Regions from separate parts of the Mesorhizobium waitakense genome, predicted to be linked through region 3. Evidence: predicted binding sites of a transcription regulator. Region 3 holds the regulator's gene; each other region holds the start of a gene.
The links. Region 3 encodes LexA, which represses DNA repair genes until DNA is damaged. Its sites were predicted from a motif close to TGTTCNNNNTGTGTTCNG; they were not measured.

Region 1 (6,946 bases), on a different contig from region 3:
TTGTCGCGCACGCCGGGCACGGCGGCGAAGAAATCGACGCCTTCCTCGACCGTCATGTCGAGCACGTCGGCGATCGACTTGCCCTTGAACAGCACGTCGAGAGTCTCGCGGTTGTAGCGCTTGCCATGGCAGACGTCGCAGGTGACATAGACGTCGGGCAAAAAGTGCATCTCGATCTTGATGACGCCGTCGCCTTGGCACGCCTCGCAGCGGCCGCCCTTGACGTTGAAGGAGAAGCGGCCGGGTTGGTAGCCGCGCGCCTTCGCTTCCGGCAGCCCGGCGAACCAGTCGCGGATCGGCGTGAAGGCACCGGTGTAGGTGGCGGGGTTGGAACGCGGTGTGCGCCCAATCGGCGACTGGTCGATGTCGATGACCTTGTCGAGAAATTCGAGGCCCTCGATGCGGTCGTGGTCGGCCGGATGCTCGCGCGAACCCATGATGCGGCGCGACGCCGCCTTGAACAGCGTCTCGATCAGGAAGGTCGACTTGCCGCCGCCCGACACGCCGGTGACGGCGGTGAAGGTGCCGAGCGGGATTTCGGCGGTGACGTTCTTCAGATTGTTGCCGCGCGCGCCGACGATCTTCAGCCGCCGGTTTTTCTTCGCTTCGCGCCGTACGCCGGGCGTCGCCACTTCGAGCGCGCCCGACAAATATTTGCCGGTGATCGAACTGGGATTGGCCATCACCTGCTGCGGCGTGCCCTGGGCGATGATCTCGCCGCCGTGGATGCCGGCGGCAGGGCCCATGTCGACGACATAGTCAGCATGCAGGATGGCGTCCTCGTCATGCTCGACGACAATCACCGTGTTGCCGATGTCGCGCAGGTGCTTCAGCGTGTCGAGCAGGCGTGCGTTGTCGCGCTGGTGCAGGCCGATCGACGGCTCGTCCAGAACATAGAGCACGCCGGTGAGACCGGAACCAATCTGCGAAGCCAGGCGAATGCGCTGGCTCTCGCCACCCGACAGCGTGCCGGAATTCCGCGACAGCGTCAGGTAGTCGAGCCCGACATCGTTGAGGAAGCGCAGCCGCTCGCGGATCTCCTTCAAGACGCGCACGGCGATCTCGTTCTGCTTGTCGTTGAGCGAGGCTGGCAGGTCGGTGAACCACTTGTCGGCGTTGCGGATCGACTGTTCGGTGACTTCGCCGATATGCTTGCCGGCGATCTTCACGGCCAGTGACTCGGGCTTGAGCCGATAGCCCTTGCAGACCGGGCAAGGCGTCGCCGACATGAAGCGCTCGATCTCCTCGCGCATCCAGGCGGATTCGGTTTCTTTCCAGCGGCGCTCGAGATTGGGGATGACGCCTTCAAAAGTCTTGGTGGTCTTGTAGGAGCGCAGGCCGTCATCATACTGGAAGGTGATCTCGCGTTCGCCGGTGCCGCGCAGGATGGCCTCCTGGGCTTCCGCGCTCAAATCCCTGAACTTGTCGCCGAGCTTGAAATTGTAGGCCTTGCCCAGCGCTTCAAGCGTCTGCGCGTAATAGGGCGAGGTCGATTTCGCCCACGGGCTGACCGCACCGTCGCGCAGCGACACGTTCTCGTCGGGCACGACGAGGTTGGGGTCGATGGCGCGCTGGCTGCCGAGACCGTCGCAGGTCGGGCAGGCGCCAAACGGATTGTTGAAGGAGAAAAGACGTGGCTCGATTTCCGGAATGGTGAAGCCGGAGACCGGACAGGCGAACTTTTCCGAGAACAGGATGCGCTCGTGCGTCTCGTTCTTGGACTTGTTGACCGAATCCTCGCCGGTCTGGCTGGCGTCGAGCGGCTTGTCGGCGAATTCGGCGACCGCCAGCCCATCGGCGAGCCTCAGTGCCGTCTCGATGGAATCGGCTAGCCGGGTGGCGAGATCCCCACGCACGACGATGCGGTCGACGACGACGTCGAGGTCATGCTTGTACTTCTTGTCCAGCGCCGGCACGTCGGCGATTTCATAGAAGACCCCGTCGACCTTGACGCGCTGAAAGCCCTTCTTCTGCAGTTCCAGCAATTCCTTGCGGTACTCGCCTTTGCGGCCGCGCACCATCGGCGCCAGGATAAACAGGCGGGTGCCTTCCTCGACCGCCAGCACACGGTCGACCATCTGTGACACTGTCTGGCTTTCGATCGGCAGGCCGGTGGCCGGCGAATAGGGGATGCCGACGCGCGCGAACAGAAGCCGCATGTAGTCGTATATTTCGGTGACGGTGCCGACGGTCGAACGCGGGTTCTTCGAGGTCGTCTTCTGCTCGATCGAGATGGCCGGCGACAGGCCGTCGATCTGGTCGACGTCCGGCTTCTGCATCATTTCGAGGAATTGCCGCGCATAGGCCGACAGGCTCTCGACATAGCGACGCTGGCCTTCGGCGTAGATGGTGTCGAAGGCAAGCGACGATTTGCCGGACCCGGACAGGCCGGTCATGACGATCAGGCTGTCACGCGGCAGGTCGAGGTCGACATTCTTCAAATTGTGTTCGCGCGCCCCGCGAATGGAAAGATATTTATGGTCGGCCATCGCCGGTCGCCGCCTCAGAATCTGGAATTTCCTGGAATGGCGGGTTTTCCCGGCCATCCCCTATGTAGGTAATTTTGCCGCCACGTCGAGAGACGCCACAATTCCCGACAAAAGCGTTTAACCGTCTTTCGCGTGAACGGGCAAGCGCAAAGAACAAAGGCCGAACACGCTCCTGACAAAGCTGTGCAAAAACTGACTTGTACGTAACCTCCCGGCGATCACGTTTTTCGGTAACCGGCTATTGATGGTTGACGCCACCGACTCAGGGGAGCAGACTTCATTAGTCAACGAAGCCGGCCGTCTTTCGATGGCCTCGCCGCCCAGAGGCGGCCTGCGAGACGCCGCAGGCAGTTGCGATTTGCGCTTCGGGACGACACGTCGCAACGGACAATGGAGTGGAGCATGACGCCACCGGACAGTCCCTTGAGGCTCCACGTGTCGCTGGAGCCGTGGCAGGCATAAGTGCCAGGGTTTAGCGTTTGCGCCACCCGACAAACCGTGACCTGCCATATCCCACAAAAATCAGAGACGGCTAGTCGGATCGTCGGCTGAATGCCGCGAAGCATCCGAAATCAAACGCCGGCAGTACACTCCCGGCAAAATTGGATTTGAGATCCAAAAAGGCCCCAGCCGTTTGCGCAAAGCACGGCGGGGCCGTTTTCATGCGCGGCTTGCTTTGTCGACCATAGGCGCGGCGCACGACGCAGACAGATCGTGCACTCAGTGGCGCGGCAGCCCGGTGGCGCCAGCGCCGACATCAACGATGATGCTGCCGGAAATCCTGACATCCGTGTCGCCGATCTTGAACTGGCCGTTCCCATTGCTGGGGGATGCGTCGTCGGGTTCGGGCTGCGGAGCCGGCTTGGCGATGCGATAGTCGCCGGTCACGCCGGGCAGGGCGCCTTTCCGCGCCGCTGGCGAGCTGTCGTCGGCAAGGGCCGTGCCGCTCATGGAGCCGGCAAGAGCGACCACGACAACGGCGATGACGCGATGCAATATTCTGGACGGATGAGTGTCGGTCATCGCCCAGTTATAGTGACGTGTCGACGAGGCGACCAGACCGGCGTCGTCAAACCTTCGACAGCCGGCGACGCGCTTCAGCCTCACGCGGCCTGTTTGCGCGTATCGAAAACATGGTCGACAAGACCCCAGGCCTGAGCCTCGCGAGCCGTCATGAAGTGGTCGCGGTCCAGCGTGCGCTCGACCTCTTCATAGGTGCGGCCGCAATGCTGCGCATAGAGTTCGGCCATATGCCGCTTTGTCTGGCCGATGCGCTCGGCATGGCGCTGGATGTCGGAGGCCTGACCCTGGATTCCACCCAGCGGCTGATGCAGCAGGATCGTGGCGTTCGGCAGCGAGATGCGACGCCCGGCCGTACCCGCCATCAACAGAAACGAGGCCATCGAAGCGGCAAAGCCCATACACACTGTCGAAACCGGGCAGCTTATGTATTGCATGGTGTCGTAGATGGCGAAGCCGCTGGTCACCACGCCGCCAGGCGAGTTGATGTAGAGCGAAATCTCCTTGTCGGGATTGTCCGATTCCAGCGACAGCAGCTGCGCGCAGACCAGCGCCGAGATGTCGTCGTTGATTTCACCGTTGATGAAGATGATGCGCTCGCGCAGAAGGCGCGAAAAAATGTCGAAGGCGCGTTCGCCGCGGCTCGATTGCTCGATCACCATCGGAACCAGATTGGCAAGACCGCTCATTGTTTCGTCTCCGTCCGTTTCGTTTTTCAGGCCGCGCGCAGCAGCAGCAAAGGCGTGTTCGCCGCGACCGGCCATCTTGAATTACGCGACCCCAACGAAAGCCTGCAGCCGGGGCCGGCCATGGCAACAGCGGGCATTGCCGTTCGGGCAAAACCGTCATGGACGATGCGCAGATGCGTGCCGCCGGAGACGGTGCGGGCGAGTGTGAAGGTGACAATGCTGTCGAGCGGGCAGTCGAGCCGATCCTGCCGCCCGGCATCGCCTGGCTGCGGCCGCTCGCGCCAGGAATAGCGCAGCAGCCGTTCGGGCTCGGCGTCGAGAACTTCGCATTCGATCGCCGCCTCTGGCCCGGCGAAGGCAAAACGGCTGCCGGTCTCAGGGCTGATGTCGTTCGGCATCATCCATGCGGCGAGCAACTCCGGCACGGTCAGCGCCCGCCACACCTTTTCCGGCGGCTCCGGCAGGTCGCACTCAAACTCGATCGCGTCAGGCGCGGTGTTGGTGTCCGCGTGGCTTTGGTCTGTCATTGATCCCATGCTCTTCATTGATCCATGTCCTTCAAAACCGCCTTCAGCCTTTCGATGCGCTCCGGCCAGAAGGTCCGGTAGCGTTCGATCCAGGAGAGCAAGGGGGCAAGCCCTTGCGGATCGGCGCGATAATAGGCGTTGCGGCCCGCTCGCCGCTCGACCACCAGGCCGGCGCTGCGCAACACCGCCAGATGCTGGGAGACCGCGGGTTGCGACACCGTCATGCCGCTGCGCAATTCCGAGACGCTCATTTCGCCAGCGGCAAGCTGCTCAAAGACGGCGCGGCGCGTCGGGTCGGCAAGGGCGCGGAAAATCTCTGCTTCGATCATGACGAAAGCATAAGTCGATACTTATTGATTTGGCAAGCGCTGTTTTTACGAGCTTGTCGGAAGCCAGCGCCTCACCACCCCGGCAGGTCCATCAAACGTCGCCTCGAAGATTGGCGACGCAAGCACAGCGTGGATGTGAAGCGTTCCGGTGCCGACGTTCTTGAACCCGTGTTTCCTGTTCGCGGGAACAACGAGAGACTGGCCCGAGGTCAGGACGTTGTGCTCATCGTCGATCCACATCTCGGCCCTGCCGGCGATAACGGTCAGCACTTCCTCGACGGGATGCCAATGCGTTGGGGCGCCGACCGTGGGCGCGACCCATTGCTCGAATATGCAAAGTTGCGATGCACCGTTGCTGGCCGACACATGCATACGCGTTCCCACACCTGCTCGCCATTGCTCGCGCGGCTGGTCCTCATGTGTGACGGAGTTCATTTGATTACCCCCGACCCATTCCCGATTTCATGGAAATTTCGGACCGGAACACTACATCTTGCTGACAAACATTGACAGAACGCCACGGGCGTCATAGAACGAAAAGGGAACAAAAACCTTGTGGGAAAAGCCAGCCATAGCAGGCGGCGATGGTCTGCAGCCTGTAAGGTGCTGCGACAAAAATTTGTTTCGGATGAGCGCGGAGAAATATCATGGCGGGTAGCGTCAACAAGGTCATTCTGGTCGGCAACCTCGGTGCAGATCCGGAAATCCGTCGCCTGAACTCGGGCGAGCCGGTCGTCAACATCCGCATTGCGACGTCAGAAAGCTGGCGCGACAAGAATTCTGGCGAGCGCAAGGAAAAGACCGAGTGGCACAACGTCGTCATCTTCAACGATCAGCTTGCCAAGGTGGCCGAGCAGTATCTGAAGAAGGGCATGAAGGTCTATGTCGAGGGCCAGTTGCAGACGCGCAAATGGCAGGACCAGACCGGCAACGACAAGTACACGACGGAAGTCGTGCTGCAGAAATTCCGCGGCGAGCTGCAGATGCTCGACGCACGCGGCCAGGGTGAGGGCGGTCAGGTCGGCGGCTATGCCGGTGGCGGCAGCAGCCGTGGTTCCGATTTCGGCCAGTCCAGCCCGAGCGAAAGCTTCAATCGTGGTGGCGGCGCCAAGAGCGGCGGTGGCGGCGGTTCGTCGCGCGAACTGGACGACGAAATCCCGTTCTAATGTGCGGTAGTTGCCGCTTTGTAAACTATTCTAATCAACCTACGGGTATCGTTAGCGAATTGCCTCATTCCAGCGATTGGCCGGCGAGGGTGATTTCCTAAGTGAAAATGCGGTATCTCGAAGTGTAAACAAAACGAGGGGGGGGTGGAGCCGTCGCCGATCGACGGTCCGCGAACGGCTAATTGCGACTCCACACGCAGGCATGTCCGGAAGGTGAAGGCATCGCAAAGGAATGCCTTTCGTCGTTCTGATCTCATCCGTCCGAACGTGACTGCTCGGCGAGCCTTGAGGACATCGGCCACTTTCGCAGCGAATGCGACGCCTCACCATACTCGAACACGCCTCCAATTGTTTGGCTGGTAAAAGAGCCGCCTAGCTGCCAGCACCTATGAGGACGATGTCAGGCAGCCAACCCATGCGTCAGCTGCCCGGCGCGGGCCGACGGAAATCGATGGATCAGGGCGGCCTCCACGGCGAACGGTTTCTTGGAAAATAACCCTAGGGTTGCCCAGGTCTCGTGGACCTACAGGCGCGAACGACATGGCTCGGTGATTCGCCAAACTGGCCGGCCGCCGAGGCATCGGCCGCTCAACGGTCAACCTTCGTTCCAGTTATCCACAGGTAATTGAGGGCGCTGAATTCTTTGGCAGCTGTTGCTCGCGATGCGATCACAGGTTTCCTGGGAACGCCGAGCAGATTTCGATCCTTACCCTCGAATCCTTGAAG
Region 2 (6,946 bases), on a different contig from region 3:
CTTCCTGAAACTGTTCGTGCCGCATGGCGTGCCGGTGTTCCTGCTGCCGCTGGTGGTGCTGATCGAGGTGATCTCCTTCGTGTCGCGTCCGGTCAGCCTCTCGGTTCGTCTGTTCGCTAACATGCTCGCCGGCCACATCACGCTGAAGGTGTTTTCTGGATTTGTCGTCAGCCTGAGCGCGCTGGGCGCGGTCGGTGTGGCGGGCTCGGTCCTGCCGCTGGCAATGGCGGTGGCGCTGACCGCACTGGAACTGCTGGTCGCTTTCCTGCAGGCCTACGTCTTTGCGGTGTTGACCTGCATGTACCTGAACGACGCCCTGCACCCCGGGCACTGAGCAAGAGTTTCCGGCCCAAGAGTTTCCAACATTGGCGCCGGATTGAATCGCAACGGAATTTTAGATCCAAAGGAGTTGAACAAATGGACGCAGAAGCAGCAAAGTACATCGGCGCCGGCATCGCTTGCCTGGGCATGGGTGGCGCGGGCATTGGCCTCGGCAACATCTTCGGCAGCTACCTGGCGGGCGCTCTGCGCAACCCGTCGGCTGCTGATGGCCAGTTCGGCCGTCTGATCTTCGGCTTCGCCGTGACCGAAGCTCTGGGCATTTTCTCGCTTCTCATCGCGCTTCTGGCCCTGTTCGGCTGAGCTAAGCGTTGGGAAGATTGGACAGGCCGGCCGCGCGAGCGGCAGGCTTGAATTTCGGGGATAGTCCATGTTCGTGACATCTGCCTTCGCGCAAGAGTCCGCACCTGCAGCCGACACCAGCCACGCTGCGACGGAAGGCGACACGCATTCCGGCACCAGCGTGCCTGCCGAAGCGCACGGCACGTTTCCACCATTCGATCCTGCGACGTTCCCGTCGCAGCTTCTGTGGCTGGCGATCACTTTCGGGCTGTTCTACCTCTTCCTGAAGCGGGTTGTGATGCCGCGCGTCGGGGGCATCATCGAGGTCCGCAACGACCGGATCACCCAGGACCTCGACCAGGCGAGCAAGTTGAAGGGCGAGGCCGACGCTGCCGTTGCTGCCTACGAGCAGGAACTGGCGGAAGCCAAGACCAAGGCCAACGCGATCGGCCAGCAGGCCGGCGATGCGGCCAAGGCCGAAGCCGAGACCGCACGCAAGAAGGTCGAGGCGGCCCTCGACGAGAAGCTTGGCGAGGCCGAAGCCCGCATTTCTTCCATCAAGGCCAATGCCATGAAGGAAGTCGGCAGCATTGCCGAGGACACCGCTTCGGCGATCGTCGAGGCACTGGTCGGCGGCAAGGCCAGCAAGGCCGAGATCGCGGCCGCGGTCAAATCCGTGGCCCGGTGAGGAGCGCATCATGGATTACACATCTCTCGCGACGCTCTGGGCAACGATAGCCCTCATCATCTTCCTCGGCGTTGCCGTTTACATCAAGGTGCCTGGCATGATCGCCAAGGCGCTCGACGCCCGCGCCGCCAGGATCAGCAACGAGCTGGATGAAGCGCGCCGGTTGCGCGAGGAGGCCCAGCAGCTGCTCGGCCAGTACCAGCGCAAGCGCAAGGAAGCCGAGCAGGAGGCCGCCGACATCGTTGCGGCCGCCAAGCGCGAAGCCGACATGCTCGCTGCGGAAGCGCACAAGAAGACCGAGGACTATGTCGCCAGGCGCACCGCGCTTGCCGAACAGAAGATCGGTCAGGCCGAGCGAGACGCCATCAGCGAAGTCCGCGCCAGCGCCGTCGACATCGCCGTCGAGGCTGCGCGTGCGCTGCTCGCCGGCAAGATGGACGCCAAGGCCGGCGCCGACCTCTTCAAGGCATCGCTGGCGGATGTGAAGTCCAAGCTCAACTGAGCCTGTAACACAGAGCAAAGATCAAAGCCGCCCGGGAAACCTGGCGGCTTTTTGTTGTGGAAAACTATCCGCTCAATCCAGGCCGGCGAGGCTCTCGTCTTCCGCCACTTCCGTCCCGCCAAGCCTGAACGGCGCGAAGGACACGCGGTGCAGCCGCGCCACCGGCCCATGCGCTTCGATCGCCGTGCGATGGCGGGCCGTGGCGTACCCCATGTGGACCTCGAACCCGTAGCGCTCGTGATGGTTGCCGCAGCCGCACATCATGCGGTCGCGCATCACCTTGGCGACGATCGAGGCAGCGGCGATCGATTGCGAGCGCTGGTCGCCCTTGATCAGCGCGCGCCCCACGCAGGGCAACCCTGGCGGCACGTCGCGCCCGTCGGCGAGCGCGAGTTTCGGTTGGACCGACAGCCCGACCAGGGCGCGGCGCATCGCTTCCAGGCTGGCCTTTAGGATGTTGCTGCCGTCGATGCCCTCGGCGCTGATGGACGCCATCGAAACGCCCAGCGCCGAGCCAAGAATTCGCACGAACAGCGCTTCGCGTTGCAGATGGCTGAGACGTTTGGAATCGTCGAGCCCGTCTGGAATGTTGGCGGGGTCGAGCACCACCGCCGCCGCGACCACCGGCCCGGCCAGCGGACCGCGGCCGGCCTCGTCCATGCCCGCCACCGGCCACAGGCCATCGGCCATCGCCTTCGTCTCGAAGGAGAAATCGGGTTTCTCGATGATCTCAAAGAGAAGCGGAGAATCGGAACGCGCGCGAGCCATGTTGCGACGAGGTTCGCATCGGCTCCGATTCTCCGCAAGTCCCTCCGGGTCGGGTGGGGCGCCGGACCGGGAGGGCACCGTCTGCAGGCCGGGGCAGGCCAGACGGGATTCCTGTGCCGCGACAGGTCAAACCGCCGCGGGGAATTGTCTTTTCAAAGCAAGGTCAGCTGCACCTGGTCCTTGCCGCCGGCCACGAACTGATCGGTCCGAAGCGTGCGCCGTTCGACGTTGAGGCCGAGCCGCTTGGCGGTGATCTCGAAGCGCCGGCCGATCTGCCAGGCGTAGGGACCAGCACCCTTCATGCGCTTGCCCCACTCCGAATCGTAGTCCTTGCCGTCCCGCATCGAGCGGATCAGCGACATCACGTGGCGGTAACGGTCGGGATAGTGGCGCAGCAGCCAGTCCTTGAAGATCGGACTGACCTCCAGCGGCAGGCGCAGCACGACATAGCCCGCTTCGCGCGCACCGGCGGCGCGTGCCGAATCGAGGATGCGTTCCATCTCCTGGTCGGTCAGGCCGGGGATGATCGGCGCCACCATGACCGAGGCCGGAATGCCGGCATCCGAAAGCTGTCGGATCGCCTCCAACCGCTTGGTCGGCGTCGAGGCGCGGGGCTCCATCGTTCTGGCCAGCATGCGATCGAGCGTCGTCACCGACAGCGCCACCTTGGCCAGCCCGCGCTCGGCCATGCGCGACAGGATATCGATGTCGCGCGTCACCAAAGCGGACTTGGTGACGATGCCGACCGGATGCCCGCGCGCTTCAAGCACTTCGAGGATCTCACGCATGATCCGATATTGCTTCTCGATCGGCTGGTAGGGATCGGTGTTGGTGCCGATGGCGATGGTGCGCGGCTGGTAGCCGTCCTTCGACAGTTCCTTGTCGAGCAATCGCGCCGCGTCCGGCTTGGCGAACAGCTTCGATTCGAAATCGAGACCCGGCGACAGGCCCATGAAACTGTGCGTCGGCCGGGCAAAGCAATAGACGCAGCCATGTTCGCAACCACGATAGGGATTGATCGACCGGTCGAAGGAGATGTCGGGCGATTCGTTGCGAGTGATGATGGTGCGCGGCTTCTCGACCTGCACCTCGGTCTTGAAGGGCGGCAGTTCCTCCAGCGAATTCCAGCCATCATCGAAGACATGCCGGCTGACCGGCTCGAAGCGGCCGGATGGATTGATGCCCGCCGACCTGCCGCGATTGCGGTCCGGACGGACACGCACGCCACTCTGCTCGATCATCGCATTGGCCATCTCGGCTCTTCCTGCTCCGAAAGCTGCAATGTCGGCGCGCACGATCTGTTCCATCTTCGCCCGCTCCCAGGGACTGTCCATGTTGTGTCGAATCGCTCTGTTCATGAAATTATTCCTATTTCGTCGATGAGAACAAAGCAAGAACTTTCTATGGTGCATTGCAAAAACTGGCGCTGCGTTCGGCTTTCCGCTATTCGGCTAGTGATGCTCAGTGTCCTGATTGAAACCCGCAATGACGAGGAGGGCCTCGCCCGCACGCTCGCCTCGCTGATTGGCGGCGCGGTCGAGGGCGTGGTGCGTGACGTCATCGTCTGTGACACGGGTTCCACCGACCAGACGCATCGTGTTGCCGAGCATGCCGGCTGTCACTACGTGACTGGCGGTATCGCTGCCGGCATCCGCCAAGCCAAGGGTGACTGGCTGCTGCTCCTGGAGCCGGGCTCGCGGCTGATGGATGGCTGGATCGATGCGGTCGTTGCCCACACGGCCAGGCAGACCATGGCGGCACGCTTCTCGCGGGCGCGGGGCAGCCGCACACCGTTCCTGGCCCGGGTGTTTTCGGGAAACCGCGCCTTGGCCGATGGATTGCTGATCGGCAAGCTTCAGGCCGCGGCAGCGTCGAAGCGGGCCGGCAGCGCCGAGGCCATCGCACGCGGCCTCGCGGCAAAGCGGCTCGATGCCGAAATCTGGGTGGCGCCGCCGAAGCAGCGCTCCCCGGAGTGATTTTTTTGCGGCTGCTCTCTTCATTGTGCATTGCACAAAATCTGACGCGAGGTTAGTTTCCCGTTCAGACGGGTGGATTGGGTTTGGGTCATGCCGAGTGATGAGCACCGATGCGGCATCGGCGCCACGCTCATAGCCGAGGACCCGATGAAGCTTTCAACCCCCGACAAATCCGGCGCTGCCAGTCTCGAGGCCATTGCGCGCAACGGCAGTCTGCTGCGCCGCATCGCCGTGCGCATTCCGACCTATCTGACGGACCTGCGCGAAAACCCTGCCTGGCTGCCGATGTTCGTGCTGGCGCGCACAATGCCGGGACGCCGGATACATTGGCTGGGCGCAAAACGCGCTCGTCCGGCCCAAAATTCGGGGGATACGATGTTTGCCGGCGTCGACCGCGAAGCCGTGGTCGAAGCGCTGCGCTCCGACGGGCTGTTTTCGGGCCTGGTGCTGCCGCCGGCGATTCATGAAGAGATCGCCAGTTTCGCCCAGCGAACGCCTTGCTTCGGCAATTTCGACCGCCGTCTCGAATTCATGCCGAGTGAACATGCCGAGGCCGAGAAACGCATGGGTCGCTCACTGCTCAGCGGACATTTTTTCGAGCGCATCCTCGACTGCCGGGCGGCACTCGCCATCCAGCGCGATCCGCTGCTTCTGGATATTGCGGCGCACTATCTCGGCGGCCAGGCAAAACTCATCACCACGCGCGTCTGGTGGAGTTTTCCGACGGGTGAGGCTTCGGACGCCGACAAGAACCTTGCCTCGCTCGGCAAGTATCATTTCGACCTCGACGACTGGCGCATGCTGAAATTCTTCTTCTATCTCAAGCCGGTCGACGCCGACACCGGCCCGCATGTCTATGTCCGCGGCAGTCACAAGCGCCGCAGCCTCAAGCATCAGCTCACTTTGCTGGTCGGCCATCCCGCACAAGAGGTTCTGGATGTCTATGGCGAGCACAGCCCCGTGACGCTGACCGGTGAAGCCGGTCTCGGCTTCGTCGAGGATCCGTTTGGCTTCCATATGGGCACGGTGCCGGCGCGCACGCCGCGGCTGATGATGGAAGTCGGCTTCGGCGTATCGCCGCCCTCACGCCGGCGCTTTCATGGCGAGCCGGTCATCCGCTGAAAAGGGAACGATCCCAGCTCATCTCGACAGGCATCCAGCGCGCGGCGAATAACACTTCGAAGGCGCAAGCGGTGTTCTGCTGGGCGAAACCGAGGTCGCGCGCTTGAATTGCCTGCTGTTTGGCCTCAACCGCGCCGCAGATGCTCGTCCAGGCGAGGCATGATCTCGACGAAGTTGCAGGGCATGTGCCGGTAGTCGAGCTGCGCCTTGAGGATGCCGTCCCAGGCGTCCCTGCAGGCTCCGGGCGAGCCCGGCAGCACGAAGACGAAGGTGGCGTTGACGACGCCGCCGGTCGCCCGGCTCTGGATCGTCGAGGTGCCGATCTTGTCGTAGGAGATGCGGTGGAAGACTTCCGAAAAGCCGTCCATGCGCTTTTCGAAGATCGGCTCCAGCGCTTCCGGCGTCACGTCGCGGCCGGTGAACCCGGTGCCGCCAGTGGTGATGACGACGTCGATCGCCGCATCCTGCGACCAGCCGAGCACCTTGTCGCGGATTTTTTCGCGGTCATCGGTGACGATATCGCGGGCGGCGAGGACGTGGCCGGCTTCAGTGATGCGGTCGGCCAGTGTCTGGCCGGATTTGTCGTCGGCGAGGCTGCGTGTGTCCGAGACGGTCAGCACCGCGATGCGGATCGGAATGAAAGGCCGGCTCTCGTCAATCCTAGCCATCTCAGTCAGCCTCCGATGTCATGCTGCGCGTCGCGGCGACGAACCAGTCGGGCTGGCGGCTGCGGATGTCGGCTGCGGCGCGCTTGGCGACATTGCCGGTCTCGAACAGGCCGAAGCATGTCGCGCCGGATCCGGACATCCGGGAGAATCCCGATCCTGCCTTGTTAAGCCAGGAAAGCGCTCTGCCGATGGCGGGCTGCATCGCCAGCGCCGCAGGCTCAAGATCATTGCGGGTGATCTCCAGCCAGTTGCGCAGGCTATGGAAATCGATGCTGCGCGGTAAAGGCGGCAGTGGCGCATTGTCGCGACGGGACAGCGCTGCGAACACCTCGGCGGTCGAGACGGCCGTTCCGGGATTGACCAGCACCAGCCCCAGCGCCGAAAAATCGGGCACCATCGACAGCTCGTCTCCGATGCCACGCGCGACCAGCGGCTTGGCCGCCAGGCACATCGGCACATCGGCGCCAAGCGAAAGGCCGATCCGCGCCAGCTCGGTGCTGTCCATGTTCAGGGCCCATGTCTCCGCCAGCCCGCGCAGCACGGCTGCCGCGTCGCTCGAGCCGCCGCCGACGCCGGAGGCAACCGGCAGGTTCTTTTCGAG
Region 3 (6,946 bases):
CCGCGCGGCGCGACCGGCAGGCTGGCGGTGCGCGGCCCGACCGGCTGCCGCTACATGGCTGACGACAGGCAGAAGGAGTACGTTCGCGACGGCTGGAACCTCACCGGCGACACCTTCAGCCAGGACGAGAACGGCTTCTTCCATTTCGCCGCGCGCTCCGACGACATGATCGTCAGCGCCGGCTATAACATCGCCGGCCCCGAGGTCGAGGCAGCGCTGCTGGCGCACCCGGACGTCGCCGAATGCGCTGTCACCGGCGCTGAGGATGCCGAACGCGGCCAGATCGTCGAGGCGCATGTCGTGCTGGCGCAAGGTGTGGCACCTGACGCGATGACCATCAAGCGCCTGCAGGACCATGTCAAAGCGACGATCGCGCCCTACAAATATCCGCGATCTGTGAAGTTCATTGCTGCGTTGCCCAAGACGCAGACCGGCAAAATCCAGCGCTTCCGACTGCGCACGGAGAAAATCAGTTGAGCGAGCCATACGATCCGGCGTCCGAAGGCGCACAGATGTCGTTCAAGGAGCGCATGTCCTACAGCGACTATCTGCACCTGGAGAAAGTGCTGGAAGCCCAGACGCCGCTGTCGTCGGCGCATGACGAGATGCTGTTCATCATCCAGCATCAGACCTCCGAGCTCTGGATGAAGCTTGCTCTGCACGAGATCGGTGCCGCGATCCGCTCGATCCGCGCCGACCGCCTCGAGCCGAGCTTCAAGATGCTGTCGCGCGTCGCCCGCATCTTCGAGCAGTTGAACAACGCCTGGGACGTGCTGCGGACGATGACACCCAGCGAATACACCGAGTTCCGCGACGCGCTCGGCCAGTCCTCGGGTTTCCAGTCCTGGCAGTATCGCGCCATCGAGTTCATGGCCGGCAACCGCAACCTCGCCATGCTCGGCCCGCACAAGCACCGGCCGGACCTCAGCGGGAAACTTGATGCGATCCTGGCCGAACCGTCGCTCTACGACGAAGCGCTGCTGCTGCTCGCCCGCAACGGATTCGACATCGGTGCCGACGCCAACCGTATCGACTGGCGTGAGACGCGCACGGAGAATGAAGCGGTCCTGGTCGCCTGGCAGGCAGTCTACCGCGACCCGCAGCGCTACTGGATGTTCTACGAGCTGGCTGAAAAACTGGTCGACTTCGAGGATTATTTCCGCCGCTGGCGCTTCAATCATGTGACCACGGTCGAACGCATCATCGGCCTGAAGCGCGGCACCGGCGGCACGTCGGGTGCGTCCTACCTGAAGAAGATGCTCGAGGTCGTCCTGTTTCCGGAGCTCTGGACAGTTCGCACCCGGCTCTGATCTGTTTCCGCTTTGCGTATGTCGTTGACCCAAAACCGCTACACATTTTTGGGCGACGTACTCTCACGTGACTGCAGTCTTGACCGCAAAGCGCGCATCCTGCCAGGCACCCGTGCGCAGGATATCTTCCAGCACCTCGACCGCCTGCCAGACATCCTTGTAGCCGACATAGAGCGGCGTGAAGCCGAAGCGGATAGTCGAAGGCGCGCGGAAATCGCCGATCACGCCGCGCTCGATCAAGGCCCGCATCACCTGGTAGCCGCTGGGGTGGATGAATGACACCTGACTGCCGCGCTCGTTGCCGTTGCGCGGACTTTCAAGCTCGAGCCCGTAGGCGCCACACCTTGCTTCGACCAGCTGGATGAACAGATCGGTCAGCGCGATGCTCTTTTGGCGCACCGCCGCCATGTCGACGTCGTTCCAGAGGTCCAGGGCGCCCTTGAGCGCCCGCATCGACAACACCGGCTGCGTGCCGCACAAGAACCGGCGGATGCCGATGCCGGCGGCATAGCCCTGTTCGAAGGCGAACGGCCGCGCATGCCCCCACCAGCCGCTGAGCGGCTGATAGACATCACCATGGTGCCGCTTTGCAGCATAGATGAAGGCTGGCGAACCCGGGCCGCCATTGAGGTACTTGTAGGTGCAGCCGATGGCGAAATCAGCATTGGCGCCGTCGAGTTCGACTGGCAGCGCACCGGCGGTGTGGCAGAGATCCCAGACGATCAGCGCACCGGCCTGATGGGCCCTGCGCGTCAGCGCCGCCATGTCGCGCAACTGGCCGGATTTGTAGTTGACGTGGTTGACCAGGATAACGGCGACGCGCTCGTCGATCAGGTCCTCGATATCAGGCGCATCGACGCCCTCGAGCCGCAGGACCGTACCCGGCCGCGTCGAAGCAACGCCCTCGGCCATATAGAGATCGGTCGGGAAGCTGTCGCCCTCGGCGACGATGACCGACCGATTCGGCCGCATTGCGAGCGCCGCATGTAGCACCTTGTAGATGTTGATCGACGTCGTATCGCAGACCACAGTTTGGCCGGCCGCGGCGCCGATCAGGCGTCCGAGTTGGTCGCCGAGCTCGACCGGCATGTCGAACCAGCCGGCGGTGTTCCAGGCACGGATGAGGTCCTGCGCCCATTCCTGTGTCGCGGCCTTGTTCAGTTCGTCGAAGACGGCGGGTGAAGCCGCACCAAGCGAATTGCCGTCGAGGTAGATCACCCCTTGCGGCAAGACGAAACGATCGCGCATGGCGCGTAGCGGGTCCGCGGCATCCATCACCTCGATTTCAGCGAGATCGGGAGTTGCATTCATGGTCGACTTATCCCCGCGCATGAGCGTGCTCAGATGAACATATCAGGTGAAACCGTTGGCGATCATGGGCAAGTCCCTTGGGAGTTGTCAAACATTATATATAATTTACGCAATGAAAGGATTTCATATATAATCACCCGACCAAGCGGTACGGATGGACGGCTATGCTGGACGACGAGCACTTCTCGAAGACAGAAGCAGCCTACAGGCTGCTGCGCCGCGATATCCTCACCACCCGTTTGAAGCCCGGCGCACCGCTCAAGCTCAGCGCGTTGCGCAACAGCTACGGCATCGGCTGGACACCGCTGCGCGAGGCACTCTCGCGGTTGGAGGCCGAGCGCCTGGTGACCGCCATCAGCAATCGCGGCTTTGCCGTCGCTCCGGTCTCGCGCAACGAGTTGGAAGATCTGTCACGCGCCAGATTGGTGGTTGAACTGCCTCTGCTCCAGGAATCGATGGAGAAAGGCGGCCGTGAATGGGAGGACGCCGTCGTTGCCGCCCATTACCGGCTGTCGCGCAGCAGGACCGCGGTCGACGACCCGTCCGACGAAGTGGTCGACGAATGGGATGAAAAGCACGAGGCTTTCCACGCGGCACTGCTCAGCGCGGCGGCGTCCCCCTGGCTGCTGACCTTCCACTCCACGATCGCGGATCAGTTTCGTCGCCATCACCGCTTTCTTGGCCTGGCGCCAACCTTGCGGGCGGCCGCCGGTCTCCAGCATGGCTACGAAGAGGCCATGGAGGCGTTGCGCCAGGCCGTCGCGATCGAACATCATACCGCGCTCATGGAAGCGGCGCTGGATCGCGACATCGAGCGCGCGAAAACCCTGATGGTTGCCCACATCGGCTACACGCTGCATGTCTATGTCCATGCCGGCGGCGGCATCACAAACAAGCGGTAATGCGACGAGGAACAAGGCAAAGGCGAAATGGGCAATTTCCTCCCGCCAAAGTTGGCATTTTGGTTCCCTTTCGTTCACGGGAGCCACGACCGGTGAAGTGAACCGAGCCCTCTTGTCGAGCTCCAGCGTTAGCCGAGGCCAAGCCCGACACAGGGTGGGCCACAGGCCATTAACCATAGCAATTTCAATCCAACAAGCGCTCGGCGGTGGCAGGCAAGCGTCGATGCGACCCACTGCCGGGGCGCCGAATAATTTCAGCCGCCTTAACAAGTTCATTAAACTTTAAACGGTTGCGGAACACAACTGGAACAGATAGTGTTTGTTCTGGGTTTGTTTTTCCGATTCTGGTTTTGGGTAACCTGGGGGCTGCCATGCTGACGCGCAAACAACACGAACTGCTGATGTTCATTCATGAACGGCTCAAGGAAAGCGGCATTCCGCCATCCTTCGACGAGATGAAGGAAGCGCTCGACCTTGCCTCCAAATCCGGCATCCACCGGCTGATCACGGCGCTGGAGGAGCGCGGCTTCATTCGCCGCCTGCCCAATCGGGCGCGCGCGTTGGAAGTGCTGCGGCTACCGGATTCGATCGCGCCAGGCCTCAACGCGGCAAAGAAGTTCTCGCCAAGCGTCATCCAGGGCAGCCTCGGTCAAGGCGGCCTTGGCCGGCAACTCAAGCCTGCGTCTTCGCGGATGCCTTCGGCCGGCAATGACGACGACGTGGTTTCCGCCGTGTCGATCCCGGTCATGGGACGCATCGCGGCCGGTGTGCCGATCGACGCCATCCAGCACCAGACGCATTCGATCTCGGTGCCGCCGGACATGATCATGGGCGGCGAACACTATGCCCTGGAGGTCAAGGGCGACTCGATGATCGAGGCCGGCATCTTCGACGGCGATACCGTCATCATCCGCAACGCCGATACAGCCAGCCCGGGTGAGATCATTGTGGCGCTGGTGGATGAAGAGGAAGCGACGCTGAAGCGGTTCCGCCGCAAGGGTGCCTCGATTGCTCTCGAAGCCGCCAACCCGGCCTATGAAACCCGCATTTTCGGACCGGACAGGGTCAAGGTGCAAGGCAAGCTCGTCGGGCTGATCAGGCGCTACTGAGCAGGGCTTGCGACCGGCTTTTCGGGTTTGCGGTAGGGTGGCAGGCCCCTCGCCTCGCGCGAAAACTTGCGCTGCGTGTGCCAGGGCCGGTATGGGCTGTCCACCGCGAAGCTGATCGTCGCAGGCGTGATCGCCGATTGGCGATCGAAGAAGACGGCCGCGCTACCCTTGCGGGCCAGTTGTCGCTTGGTGATGACGAGCACCAGCGGATTGTGACAGGGGTCATAGGCCGTGGCGTCATTGATGACGATCAGGTCGGCGAAGCCGCAGGCCATCCAGGCGTCCTTTCGGTCTTCGACATGCGCGATGATCGCACCAGACGGATGCTTGGCGAGACAAATGCCTGATGTGCAATAGAAAGGCGCGCCCGACGGCAGCTCGGCGGCATCGGCTATCTCGAATTGCCCGTCTCCTTTGCTGAACACCTCCGGCATGACGATGGTTTCGGATGTCAGCGCGCGTTTCCAGTTGTCGACCGTGAATTCGTTCGGGCGTGCCCGGCTGACGGCGAGTTCGCCACCCCCGATCGGCAGCGCAACCAGCCGGGCGTCCTCCGAGATCAGCACGTCCGGTGCGCGCGTGTCCGAGACGGTCAACAGGCCGGCAAGCGCGAACGGAAGGGCTGCGAGCCGTAGCCATGTCGTGGCCATCGTCGCGATGACCAAGGCAATCGCCACCAGCAGGACGGACTGCTGCGAAATCAAACCGACCGCGTCGACCGGCGAGCGCTCGGAAATCCATCCGGACATAGCGATCATCACCGTCAGGCCTTTGCCCATCACGTAAAGAAAGGGACCATCTGCGCCAAAGGGCATCGCCAGTGCACTGAGGACGGCGAAAGGCATCACAACCAACGAGACGATTGGCATGATGGCGAGATTGGCGAACAGGCTGAGCGGCGACACCCGCTGAAAATGCCAGATGGCAAACAGCGCCGTGGCAGAGCCGGCGATGATGGAGGTCATGGCAAGGCCGCCCATCGCCGACAGGAATTTTCTGGTGAGAAAGTCAGGCAGAGATCGCCGTGGCGGCGGCGGTTTCGTTTTCGCCGCACGATGATCAGACCAGCCGGCATAGGCACCGACCAGCGCCGAGGTCGCCGCGAACGACATCTGGAAACTTGGGCCGACCACTTCATGCGGCGACACCGCAATGACCGCGATCGCCGAGATCGCCAGGTTGCGCATGGTCAGCGCCGCCCGATCAAACAGCACGGCAATCAGCATCACGGCCAGCATGATGAAGCTGCGCTCGGCGGCAACGACGATGCCTGAGATCACGAGATAGGCGGCGATCGAGACAAGTGCGGCGGCGGCCGCGTATTTCTTGACCGGTCTGCGCGCGGAAAAGTCAGGAAACAGGGCGAAGGCGCTGCGCATCAGCATCATGATGGTGCCGGCCACCAGCGCCATGTGCAGCCCTGAAATGGAGATGACGTGGTAGATGCCGGTGCGCCGCATCGCTTCGTTGATCTCATCGGGAATGCCGGCGCGCACGCCGACGATCAGCGCCGCGGCGATCTCGCCTTCGGCGCCACCGACACTGCCCCTGATATGGTCGGCGATGGCTTCGCGGGCATTTTCTATCCCCGAGGCAAGGCGGGCCGAAGGCGGCATGTCGTCGTCATTGCCGGCGACAAGCTTCGGATTGCTGAGGAAAAACCCGCTGCCGCCGATGCCGGCGAAATAGCTGTCGAAGGAGAAGTCGTAGCTGTCCGGCCGCACCGGGCCGGTGGGCGGCAACAGCTTGGCGTAGCCGGTGACCAGGGAGCCTGCGGTTATCTCTGCCGGGATCTTTCGTGCCGAAAGCCGAACCCGCTCTGGTGCATAGCGCAATTTCGGCCTGGCGGTCGACGTCACGTCGATGGTCAGCCGGATGCGGCCGGTCTCCATTCGGTCAAGCGAGACGACGCGGCCGGTCACTTGAGTCGAGATTTCCGAACCCAGCATCTGCGTTCCCGCCCGCCATGTCTCGACCTTGCCGGCGAGCAGGCCGAGCGTGCACAGCAGCGCAGCCATGAAACACAGATGGGTTTTCGGCCTGGAACGCGAGACGAACGCGCAGAGCCCCGTCAGAACGACGACCGCGACAGGCTTTGCAAAATCTGGTTCCACCGTCAGCGAAAAATAGCCGATCGCTCCGATCGCCAGGCAGACCGGCACCAGCAGGAAGGCTACGCCTCGATCAAGCTCCAGGCCCGCTGCCGTGGCCACGCTGTGCCGCAGCCGAGGCAGCGATATCCGGCCGATTTGCCGGCGCACGCGCACGATCCTGCCGGCTTCGGCAACAGGGACGGGGACGGAGACATCCGCTT

Region 1: the regulator LexA is predicted to act here: its motif matches at 2,639-2,656, upstream of uvrA (excinuclease ABC subunit UvrA).
Region 2: the regulator LexA is predicted to act here: its motif matches at 3,961-3,978, upstream of AC07FD_RS03775 (PA0069 family radical SAM protein).

Annotation. Positions count from the first base shown of each region.
Region 1 is NZ_JBWKME010000013.1:238,172-245,117, forward strand. Features, by position in the region: gene uvrA (excinuclease ABC subunit UvrA) at 1-2,489, opposite strand, end outside; gene AC07FD_RS02415 (hypothetical protein) at 3,210-3,596, opposite strand; gene AC07FD_RS02420 (ATP-dependent Clp protease proteolytic subunit) at 3,593-4,198, opposite strand; gene AC07FD_RS02425 (SRPBCC family protein) at 4,225-4,725, opposite strand; gene AC07FD_RS02430 (ArsR/SmtB family transcription factor) at 4,740-5,054, opposite strand; gene AC07FD_RS02435 (cupin domain-containing protein) at 5,100-5,426, opposite strand; gene AC07FD_RS02440 (single-stranded DNA-binding protein) at 5,702-6,220, shown strand.
Region 2 is NZ_JBWKME010000016.1:248,890-255,835, reverse strand. Features, by position in the region: gene AC07FD_RS03800 (F0F1 ATP synthase subunit A) at 1-334, shown strand, start outside; gene AC07FD_RS03795 (F0F1 ATP synthase subunit C) at 418-642, shown strand; gene AC07FD_RS03790 (F0F1 ATP synthase subunit B) at 710-1,309, shown strand; gene AC07FD_RS03785 (F0F1 ATP synthase subunit B) at 1,320-1,811, shown strand; gene AC07FD_RS03780 (ribonuclease HII) at 1,884-2,579, opposite strand; gene AC07FD_RS03775 (PA0069 family radical SAM protein) at 2,732-3,886, opposite strand; gene AC07FD_RS03770 (glycosyltransferase) at 4,037-4,555, shown strand; gene AC07FD_RS03765 (hypothetical protein) at 4,703-5,677, shown strand; gene moaB (molybdenum cofactor biosynthesis protein B) at 5,803-6,345, opposite strand; gene AC07FD_RS03755 (4-(cytidine 5'-diphospho)-2-C-methyl-D-erythritol kinase) at 6,347-6,946, opposite strand, start outside.
Region 3 is NZ_JBWKME010000162.1:8,735-15,680, forward strand. Features, by position in the region: gene AC07FD_RS30740 (AMP-binding protein) at 1-477, shown strand, start outside; gene kynA (tryptophan 2,3-dioxygenase) at 474-1,310, shown strand; gene kynU (kynureninase) at 1,374-2,621, opposite strand; gene AC07FD_RS30755 (GntR family transcriptional regulator) at 2,786-3,523, shown strand; gene lexA (transcriptional repressor LexA) at 3,895-4,632, shown strand; gene AC07FD_RS30765 (ComEC/Rec2 family competence protein) at 4,626-6,946, opposite strand, start outside.